Regions from separate parts of the Rhodococcus sp. NPDC127527 genome, predicted to be linked through region 2. Evidence: riboswitches for the same ligand, from Rfam matches in the RefSeq annotation. Region 2 holds a riboswitch; the other holds the start of a gene.

Region 1 (4,858 bases), on a different contig from region 2:
CTTGCCGATCTGCGTCATCGCGGCCTGCACCGCGCCGTTGTTCGCACCGGGCACCAGCGCCTTGAGGATCGTCGCGGAGTCGAGTCCGGGCGGGAACGACGAGCCGCTGAGCGACGAGCGCTCCGAGTTGGTGAGCGCGCCGAACGCCTGTGTCACCTGCGCGATCTGCGCCTGCAGGTCGCTCTGGGTGCGCTGCAGACCGTCGCTGATCGACTTCGCCTGCTCGGTCGCCGTGCGCGCGGCGTCGGCCGACTCTCGCGACGCCTTCTCGGCGGTCGCGGCCTGGTCGGTGGCCTCCTTGAACTGGCCGACCTGGGCGGCGGTGTCGGCGGAGAGGACGCTCAAGGCGGACATCTGGTCGAGGAGTTGCTGCGGCGAGTCGGACACCATCACCGCGAACAGTCGGTTGACCCGACCGCCCTGGTAGTTGGCGGCGGTCAACTTGTCGACGGCGGGCTGGAACTGCGCGACCTTCGCCCGGGCGGCGTCGAGCACGCCCTGGTCGGCGAGGTGCCGGGCCTCGGCGTCCCGCTGGACGGCGACCTTGGAGTCGAGGTCGATCTGCGCGTTGTGCATCGCCTCGGTGGTCTGCTCGGACTTGCGGGAGAGGTCGGAGAGCTTCTCGAGGGCAGTGGTCGGGCTGTCGGGTGCCGGGTCCGCTCCCGCGGTGCCCGTGGCGGCCGCGACCAACGCGATGGACAACACGCCGGTCACAAGGGCTCCGCCCCTGGACCGCCTCGATCTGTGTGACGCCACGAAGACTCGTACTCCTTCTTCCGCTGTTGCTGCCGACCCGGCCGGCTGCCCGGTGGCTCCACGGTGGATCCACCCGATGCAGTGCTGGGTTCTCGGTGCGGCCCCGTGTTCGACGCGGGGCCCGCTCTGGCGGCGACCCCCGCTCCCGCTCCGGTCGGAACTGGAGGTTCGGAAGGTCTCGACCAGGTTACGGAATGGCATACGGCGGTGTCCACCCACGCGGACACCCGATTCTCGACCCGATCGACATACCGGACAGACCCGGCCGGCGGATGCACGAGGGGCCCCGATCCGCATCGGATCGGGGCCCCTCGTTCGCTCGAAGTTGCGGCGCGCTCAGTAGCGGCGAGCGCCGTCCATCGGCATGGAGGCGATCGGGGCGCGCTTGACCGGCGTACCGGAGGTCGCGGCGTGGATGACCTCACCGTTGCCGGCGTAGATGCCCGAGTGCGACCCGCCGTAGAAGGAGACGACGTCACCGACCTGCAGGGCGGAAGTCGAGACCGGGGTGCCCGCGGCGGCCTGGTCGTAGCTCGTGCGCGGCAGGTTGAGGCCTGCCTGCTTGAAGGCCCACTGGACGAGGCCGGAGCAGTCGAAGGCGTCGGGACCGGCGGCGCCCCACACGTAGGGGGCCCCGATCTTGCTGGCGGCGGCCTGAACGGCCTTCTCACCTGCGGTGACGACCGGCGCGGGGGCCGGAAGGGCAGGCGCCCCGGGCAGCCCGGGCAGGGCGGGAAGCTGGATGGTCTGGGCGGGAACACCCGGGATGTCGAAGGTGCCGACGCCGGGGACCGTGACCGGCTCGGCGAGCGCCGGAGCCGCAGTGACGGTGATCGCGCCGAGCGTCATGGCGCTGGCGACGACGATCCGTCGCATCGAGCGCTTGGAGCTGAGTGTTGCCACGAAAGGGAGGGCCTTTCTTCCATTCCTCCGCCGACCGAGTTAGCTGACGGGTTCGGGCTGGGAAGATCAGCCCTACCCGGCGGCACGCGTGCTGCGTTCCGTCGGGATTCACCCCAGTGGAAACTTGGGTCCCCGGCACGATCCCCTCGCGGGAAATCGATTAGGCGGTACCTGACGATGCTCCGCCGGTGTGGCGAGGCAAGACTCCGTTAGGTCTCAGGAAGATTACGAAAGCCCACTCACCGTGTCGACTCGTCGACCCCGGAAAGCCGGACAATTCACCCAGATCGGGCCTCGCGGCCCGGCTACGCCACTCCCGTGTCACGGCCAGATAACGACCGACCAGTCTGTGTCTCGTCCACGGCCCGCACCAGCCTCAGTCGCGGCACCATCCCGGCCGCCGCGAGAACCTCGATCGCGCGTCGTTCGTCCTGCTCAATACTCGTCCGGGAGGAACGCCCTGCGGCCGAGGGCGACCCGCCCGGGGCGACACCGGGCCGGTCGAGCAGGACGGTCACCACACACTCGCCGCACGCGAGACCCCGAACCGCGCAATCACTGCAATCCACAATCACTGTGACCCTCGTCTCTTTCGCTGGTTCCGGGCGTTTCGCAGGCCCTCGGGACGGAAAGTAGCCAGGGGGTCCGACACGTCGATCCCGCCGAACCGCCGGATCCGCGACCTGTCGGTACCGGCACCTAGCCTCGGACCGGTGAGTCACCAGAGCGCAGCCGCCCGCCAGCTGACATTCGACGAGCTGGACACCCCGTTGCGCGAGACCACGTTCGTCGTCGTCGACCTCGAGACGACGGGCAGTCGTTCCGGCGAGGACGCGATCACCGAGATCGGCGCGGTCAAGATCCGCGGCGGCGAGGTCCTCGGCGAGCTCGCCACCCTGGTCGACCCGGGCCGGACCATGCCGCCGTTCATCGTCGAACTCACCGGGATCACCTCCGCGATGCTCGTCGGCGCGCCGCGGATCGAGCGCGTGCTGCCGAGCTTCCTCGAGTTCGCTCGCGGAGCGGTGCTCGTCGCGCACAACGCACCGTTCGATATCGGGTTCCTCAAGGCCGCCGCCGCCCAGTGCGATCTCCGCTGGCCGCCGTTCCAGGTGCTGTGCACGGTCAAGCTGGCCCGCCGCGTGCTCTCCCGCGAGGAGGCGCCCTCGGTCAAGCTCTCCGCCCTCGCATCCCTGTTCGCGGTGAGCACCCGTCCCACCCACCGCGCACTCGACGACGCCCGGGCCACCGTGGACGTGCTGCACGGCCTCTTCGAGCGGGTCGGCAACCTCGGCGTGCACAGCTATCCGGAACTCGTCGACTACCTCCCCAACGTCTCCGCGGCACAGCGCGGCAAACGCGGCCTGGCCGCCCACCTGCCCCGCACCCCGGGCGTCTACCTGTTCCGCGGCCCGTCCGACGAGGTGCTCTACGTCGGCACGGCGGTCAACCTCCAGCGGCGGGTCCGGGGCTACTTCACCGGTTCCGAGACCCGCGCACGCATGAAGGAGATGGTCGCGCTCGCCACCCGCGTCGACCATGTCGAGTGTGCGCACGGGCTCGAGGCCGCCGTGCGCGAATTACGGCTGCTGGCCGCACACGCGCCGCCGTACAACCGTCGGTCGAAGTTCCCGCGCCGGGCCTGGTGGATCACCACCACCGACGAGCCGTTCCCCAGGCTGTCGGTGACCCGGCGGTCCGCGCCCGACGCGCTCGGGCCTTTCGGCAACCGCACCGACGCCGCCGACGTCGCGGCGACGCTCACCGAGGTGTGCCGAATCCGGAGTTGTACCAAGAAGATCCGCAACGACCAGCAGCACGGACCGGACTGCCCCGCGACGGCGGTCGGCGGCTGCCCGGCGGGGAGCGACCCGCAGGGCCCCGACGAGTACGGCCGCGCCGTGGAGGCCGCACGCCGGCTGATCCGCGGCGCCGACGACGCGCCACTGCACCGGCTGCGCGGGCGCATCGACGAACTCGCGGCCGCCGAACTGTTCGAGAACGCGGCCCGGTTGCGCGACCGGACCGCGGCGCTCGCCACCGCCCTGCGGCGCGCGCAACGGCTCACCAGTGTCGCCGCGATCGACGAACTGGTCGCCGCGCGCCCACGCGACGGCGGCGGCTGGGAATTCGCGGTGATCCGGGCCGGACGCCTCGCCTCGGCCGGCGTGGCGGCCCGGGGGGTGCCACCGATGCCGGTCGTCGACGCACTCACCCTCGCCGCGGAGACGGTCATCGACGAGCCGTCGCCACTGCGGGGCGCGATGGCCGGCGAGGTCGGCCTCCTCGCGAGCTGGCTGGACTCGCCCGGAGTACGGATCGTGCGCGCGAGCGCCGGCTACGCCGAACCGAGCCGCGGGGCAGGTGCGTGGCTGCAGTGGTGCACGCTCGCCCGCGCCGCCAGCCTAGGCTGAGGCACGCGAGCGGAGCCCGCGGAGCGATCCGGAGGCTGCGAGCGGAGCCCCCAGGAGCGACCGGGAGGCTCACCCCACCGTTGTACAAGGAGCGAGATGATCAACGCCATCGTCCTCATTCATGCCGAGGCCAGCAGGATCCCGGAAACGGCGCAGGCCGTCGCAGACATCGCGGGTGTCTCCGAGGTGTATTCGTGTGCGGGCGACGTCGACCTGATCGCCATCGTGAAGGTTCGCGACCACGAGCAGATCGCCGAGGTCGTGACCGGCGCGATCAACAAGGTGGACGGCGTCGTGCAGACCACGACGCACATCGCGTTCCGGTCCTACGCGAGCGCGGACGTCGAGGCGGCGTTCTCCATCGGCGAGTAAGTACGCCGGACGGCGTCAGCCCGCCAGCGACGCGCTGACCGCAACCCAGCGGTCGAGCAACGCGGCGGCTGCGCCGCTGTCGATGGCCTGCACCGCCCTCTCCAGTCCGTCCCGGAGGGCGCCGTCGAGGCTCGTCTCCAGTCCGCTGTACGCCGCGATCGCGCCCGCCGCGTTCAACACCACCGCGTCGTGCACGGCGCCGCGCTCGCCGCCGAGGACGGCGCGGGCGATGGTCGCGTTGGCCTCGGCGTCCCCGCCGCGCAGCGCTTCGATCGGTACCCGCTCGATCCCCAACTCGGTCGGGTCGATGCGGTCCTCGCGGACCCGACCGCCCGAGACGACGAACGCGGTGCTCGTGGTCGAGGTGGTGATCTCGTCGAGACCGTCGTCGCCGCGCACCACCAGTGCCGACA
Region 2 (4,858 bases):
CCGTCGGCGCCCAGTAGTCGTCGCCGGTGTCCGGGGTCGGCAGCGGGTCGGGTGCGCCGCTCGAGATCAGCCCGGCCGCGGCGAGCAGCTCGGCCAGCAGGCTCACCCGGGTTTCGTCGATGCCGGCGGCCTTCGCCAGCCTGCGGGTCTCTCGTACCCCGAGCCCGCCCGCCTTGAGGGTGGGGGCGGGTTGGTCGCCGAGCGCGGCGATCAGGTCCTCGCAGTGCCGGACGAGCTCCAACGCCTCACCGGCCGCGGCCGCGTTGACGTCGGCGATCTTGTGCTTCTTCGCGCGGACCGGCGGCGGCGTCAGCGCGGTCGGGTCGGTGACCGTTTCGCCGCGCAGTGCCTGACCCACCTGGTACGGCAGTTCCACGGTCTGTTCGTCGATCCAGTGCAGCAGGCCGAGCGCCAGCAGGCGCTGGACGGGCCGGTCGGGTGGGGTGCCGGGCGCGGCGTCGCGGGTGCGGCCGATCGGCGAGCTGGTCGCCAGGGTGCCGAGCAGGCGGCGTTCGGCGTCGGTCAGGGTGTCGAGCGCCGCTGCGATCTGGTCCGCGGACATCACCTCGCCCGGCTGGTCGATGCGCCAGGTCACCGCGCCCGCCGCGGCGACCGCCACACGGAGCGTCCGGGTACCCCAGACCAGCGCCCGCGCGCGCAGCGCACCGAGGGCCTTGTCCACCGCGCGGACGGGGGCACGGCCGGCGAGCGCGTCGGTCAGTTGTTCGCGGCGCACGCCGACCTCGGCCGCCCGTTCGAGGGCGAGCAGGCCGAGCAGCGTCAGCTCGAGGACGTTGAGATCGTCGGCGGCGCGGAGCACCGAGGCGCGCTGCTCGGCGCGGGCGGCAAGCACCGACGGGTTCGCGGGCGGCGGGACCGCCAGGTCGGGGCGCAGTCGGAGCAGCTCCGCCAGCTCGGCATCGCTCCGCGCGGCCAGCCAGAGCGCCAGGCTCTCGGTCGCCGCGGCGGTGCCGTCGGGGGTGTCGGCGGCCGGGGCAGCACCTTCGGTGTCGGTCATCCCCTTCAGATTAGATACCTGGGGTGGTCCGGGCGCGGCCTCGGTGTCAAAATGGCCTCGTGGCTAACAATTCGAGCAAGCGATATGTAGATCCAGGCTGGCCGGCGGCGGAGATCCAGGACGGCGACCACGCCGTCACGGAGCTGTCGTCGTCGCGCTCCGGTGGGCTGTCCCCGTTCGGGGAGGACACCGAGTTCCCTCGCCCCGTGTCGGAACTGCCGTACGCACACCCGCACACCGTCATCAACCGCTGACGGCCGGGCATGGAGAAAGGCCCCGCACCTTCGAGGTGCGGGGCCTTTCTCGTGAGTCGAGCCGTTGGCTACTTCTGCAGGAGCGCCTTGGCGGCGTCGTACGCGGCCTGGACCTGCGGGTCGATGGTCACGCCGTGCGCCTTGACTGCCTCGAGAGCGTTGTCCAGGCTCCGCACCACGTCGGCGGTGCCGTTGGTGGCCGGGATGCTGGGCGCTGCGGGAATCTCGACCGCGGCCGCCGGGGCAGCCTTGGGGGTCTCGACGGCCTTGGCGGCGGGCGCGCTGCGCGGGGTGGAGCCGCTGGTCAGGCCGAGGCTGGAGGAGCAGGACGGCCAGGCGCCCCAACCCTGCGAGGCGAGGACCTTCTCGGCGACCGCGATCTGCTGCTCACGGGTGGCCTGGTTGGCGGTCGCGGCGTACTGCCCGCCACCGTGCGCGTTCCAGGTGCTGGGCGAGAACTGCAGGCCGCCCTGGTAGCCGTTGCCGGTGTTGATGCCCCAGTTGCCGCCGGCCTCGCACTGCGCGAGCCGATCCCAGTCGGAGTCGGGGGCAGCGCCTGCGGGGGCCGCGAAGGCCGCACCCGCTGCGCCGAAGACTGCGGTGGTGACGACGACCTTGGCGGCGGTCTTGCGCGTGTTCGTCGGTTTGCGATGGCGTCCAGCGGTCATGGTTCGTTCCTCTCCGCACGCGCCTGCGAGGTCAGCTGTCGGGTTCGGGCTGAGAGGTCGCCCGGCCGTGACCGCATCGTGATCGACGCGATTTCCGGCTTCACCCCAAGGAAGGCCTGTTGCTCGCCTACCGGTGTCCGCTGGGGACGTGGGTCCCCCGTCCTCGTCCCTGGGTAATTCGTGGGAATCCGTTCCGCGGGACAAGGTTTGGCGCGGCGGTCGGGATTGGCCGAACTTCCGGCCGTCCATGACCGTACGTGGCCGACGCCGGTGAGTCATCTCCTACGGATTTTTCGCGATCTTCGGCGTTTTGCCGGGACATTCCGCTGTTTGTGCAGGTCAGGCGACAGGTGTCGGTCCGAGACCCTCTCGTGATCGGGTCGTTATGTGAGGCAGATCACATGCGAGCTGGGGGCTGACCTCGGGTTCCGACCCGCCCCGCCGGGCCAGCGTCCCGACCACGGTGACCGCGGTGACGACGAAGAGCAACGGGTACGCCGCCTCGAAGACCGGAGCAAGGGCGGCGGGCGCGGGAACCATGAACAGCCCGATCGCCCACACTCCGTCCGGGAACCGGTGCGCCCAACACAGCAGCGGGGCCGCGAGGGCCACCGGCAGCGCGAACGAGAGCACCCGCGACGAGCGGAGCGCGCGGTCGAGCGCCAGGACGATCAGCGGGACGAACCACACCCAGTGGTGTCCCCAGGAGAACGGTGAGACGGCGCACGAGGTCAGTCCGCACATGGTGGTCGCGAGGAGGTCCTGGCCACGGCGGTGTGCCAGATGCACGGCCGTCATGCCCAGGACCGTGAGAGCGGCTGCGACCGCCAGCCACAGCAGCCGCGGCGGTTCGGCCTCGTGCAACAAGCGGGCTATCACCCCGGCGGCGGACTGATTGGCCGGCCAGGCCGTCTCCCCGATCCGGGTCGACTGGCGGAGGGTGACGGTCCAGTACGCCCACGAGTCGGAGAAGAGCACGACGAAGCCGACCGCGACCGTGGCGGCCAGCGTCGCGGTCGCGGTCGCCGCCGCCCGCCACTGCCGCGTGACCACCAGTTGGACGATGAACAGCGCCGGCGTCAGCTTGATCCCGGCGGCGAGTCCGACGGCGAATCCGCGTAGCCGACTGCCCTCGGGCCGACCGAGGTCCCAGAGCACGATCAGCATCAGCAACAGGTTGATCTGGCCGAGCCAGATGGTGGTCCGCACGGGTTCGAGCCAGCTGAAGATCACCGTCAGCAGCGCGCTCACCACGTACAACGTGCGGTCCGGCCGATACCCGAGCCGGCGCCAGCACAACAGCACCACGAGATAGAGGAAGGCGAAGTTCGCGAGGTAGCCGAGCAGGCTGGTGAGGTCCGGGGACAGGGCCCGCAGTGGGGCGAACAGGATCGCGGAGAACGGTGGGTAGGTGTACCACATGCCCCCGTGCAGGGCGTGGTCGTAGAGGCCCGCGCCGGTCAGCACGGTGGCGCCGCCGCTGCGGTAGACGAGCAGGTCGAGACCGTTGCGGAACAGGCCCCACAGCGGAGCGGCGAGCGGGACCACCCGGTCGTGTGCGAGGACCACCGCGGCGGCGAGGGCCGCGAGCGTTCCGACCAGCCACGGTGTCGAGGGGAGCGACCGCCCCGCAACCGGGACGGTGCGGGGCGGGGCGCTCACGAGCCGTAGCTCGTCGGGTAGCTCGGCGTGGAGCCGACGTCGACTATGTCCTTGCCGAGCGGCATCAGGGAGATCGGCACCATTTTCAGGTTCGCGATCGCCAGGGGGATTCCGATGATGGTGATGGCCATGGCGATGGCGCTGACGATGTGACCGATGGCCAGCCAGATCCCGCACAGGATCAGCCAGATCACATTGCCGACGAGGGAGCCGAGCCCCGAGGTCGGTTTACTGACCACCGTCTTCCCGAACGGCCAGAGCGCGTACACGCCGATCCGGAACGCGGCGATCCCGAACGGGATGGTGATGATCAGAATGCAGCAGATCACCCCCGCCACGAAGTATCCGAGGGCGAGCCAGAGGCCGCCGAAGACCAGCCAGATGATGTTGAGCAGGATCCTCATTGGTCGTCCCTTCTTCGAACGCGCCGTCCGGACTGGAGTGCGGACACGATGCCGAGCAGGAATCCGAGCGGGCAGGCGAGTGCCAGGAGGTACAGGGCCAGGCCCGGTTCGTGGCCGGTCGCGTAGATCACGAAGATCGCGACGATGGCGGCGATGCCGAGGGCGAAGAGGATGAGCGCGATGCGCAGGGTCACGGCGCCGCGGGGGGACGATTCACTGGCCACGCTTCAACGTTATCCCGTGAAATCCCCGGTGCCCCTACGAGGCGCGCGGGGGTAGACTCCGATTGTCGCGTCCCACACACGGTGGGGCGCGTTCCTTTATGTAGATGAGCAGGTGAACGCAGTGCCTACCGGCAAGGTGAAGTGGTACGACGTGGAAAAGGGCTTCGGCTTCCTCGCCCAGGAAGAGGGTGAGGACGTCTACGTCCGGTCGTCTGCGCTGCCCGCGGGTGTCGAGGGACTGAAGGCGGGCCAGCGCGTCGAGTTCGGGATGGCCGCGGGCCGTCGGGGACCGCAGGCGCTGAGCCTGAAGGTGCTGGATCCGGCCCCGACGCTCCGGCAGGGCGGCGGTCGCCCGGCCGACGCCGCCCGCAAGCACACGCCCGACGAACTCCACGGCATGGTCGAGGACATGATCACCCTGCTCGAGGCGAAGGTGCAGCCCGACCTGCGCAAGGGAAAGTACCCGGACCGCAAGACCGCGCAGCGGATCTCCGAGGTCGTGCGCGCTGTGGCCCGGGAACTCGACAGCTAGTACGTCTGGATCGCCCACACCGGGGCGAGGCCGCCGTTGGTCGGCAGCTGGATGATGACGCCGAGGAGTTGCTCGTCCTTCCCGGACGGCACCGTC

Evidence for each region. A riboswitch is a leader RNA that binds a small molecule or an ion and turns the genes downstream of it on or off. The one in region 2 is predicted to bind cyclic di-AMP.
Region 1: linked by a shared signal. The riboswitch ahead of ACFVH2_RS13675 (NlpC/P60 family protein) and the one ahead of ACFVH2_RS11540 (transglycosylase family protein) in region 2 are both predicted to bind cyclic di-AMP.

Annotation. Positions count from the first base shown of each region.
Region 1 is NZ_JBHXVP010000007.1:24,247-29,104, reverse strand. It holds gene ACFVH2_RS13680 (NlpC/P60 family protein) at 1-756, opposite strand, end outside; gene ACFVH2_RS13675 (NlpC/P60 family protein) at 1,093-1,659, opposite strand; cyclic di-AMP (ydaO/yuaA leader) riboswitch at 1,672-1,836, opposite strand; gene ACFVH2_RS13670 (DEDD exonuclease domain-containing protein) at 2,373-4,073, shown strand; gene ACFVH2_RS13665 (Lrp/AsnC family transcriptional regulator) at 4,170-4,445, shown strand; gene trpD (anthranilate phosphoribosyltransferase) at 4,461-4,858, opposite strand, start outside.
Region 2 is NZ_JBHXVP010000005.1:234,962-239,819, forward strand. It holds gene ACFVH2_RS11530 (helicase-associated domain-containing protein) at 1-1,018, opposite strand, end outside; gene ACFVH2_RS11535 (hypothetical protein) at 1,078-1,272, shown strand; gene ACFVH2_RS11540 (transglycosylase family protein) at 1,341-1,940, opposite strand; cyclic di-AMP (ydaO/yuaA leader) riboswitch at 1,945-2,148, opposite strand; gene ACFVH2_RS11545 (glycosyltransferase 87 family protein) at 2,280-3,602, opposite strand; gene ACFVH2_RS11550 (YccF domain-containing protein) at 3,599-4,006, opposite strand; gene ACFVH2_RS11555 (hypothetical protein) at 4,003-4,230, opposite strand; gene ACFVH2_RS11560 (cold-shock protein) at 4,352-4,762, shown strand; gene ACFVH2_RS11565 (DUF2771 family protein) at 4,759-4,858, opposite strand, start outside.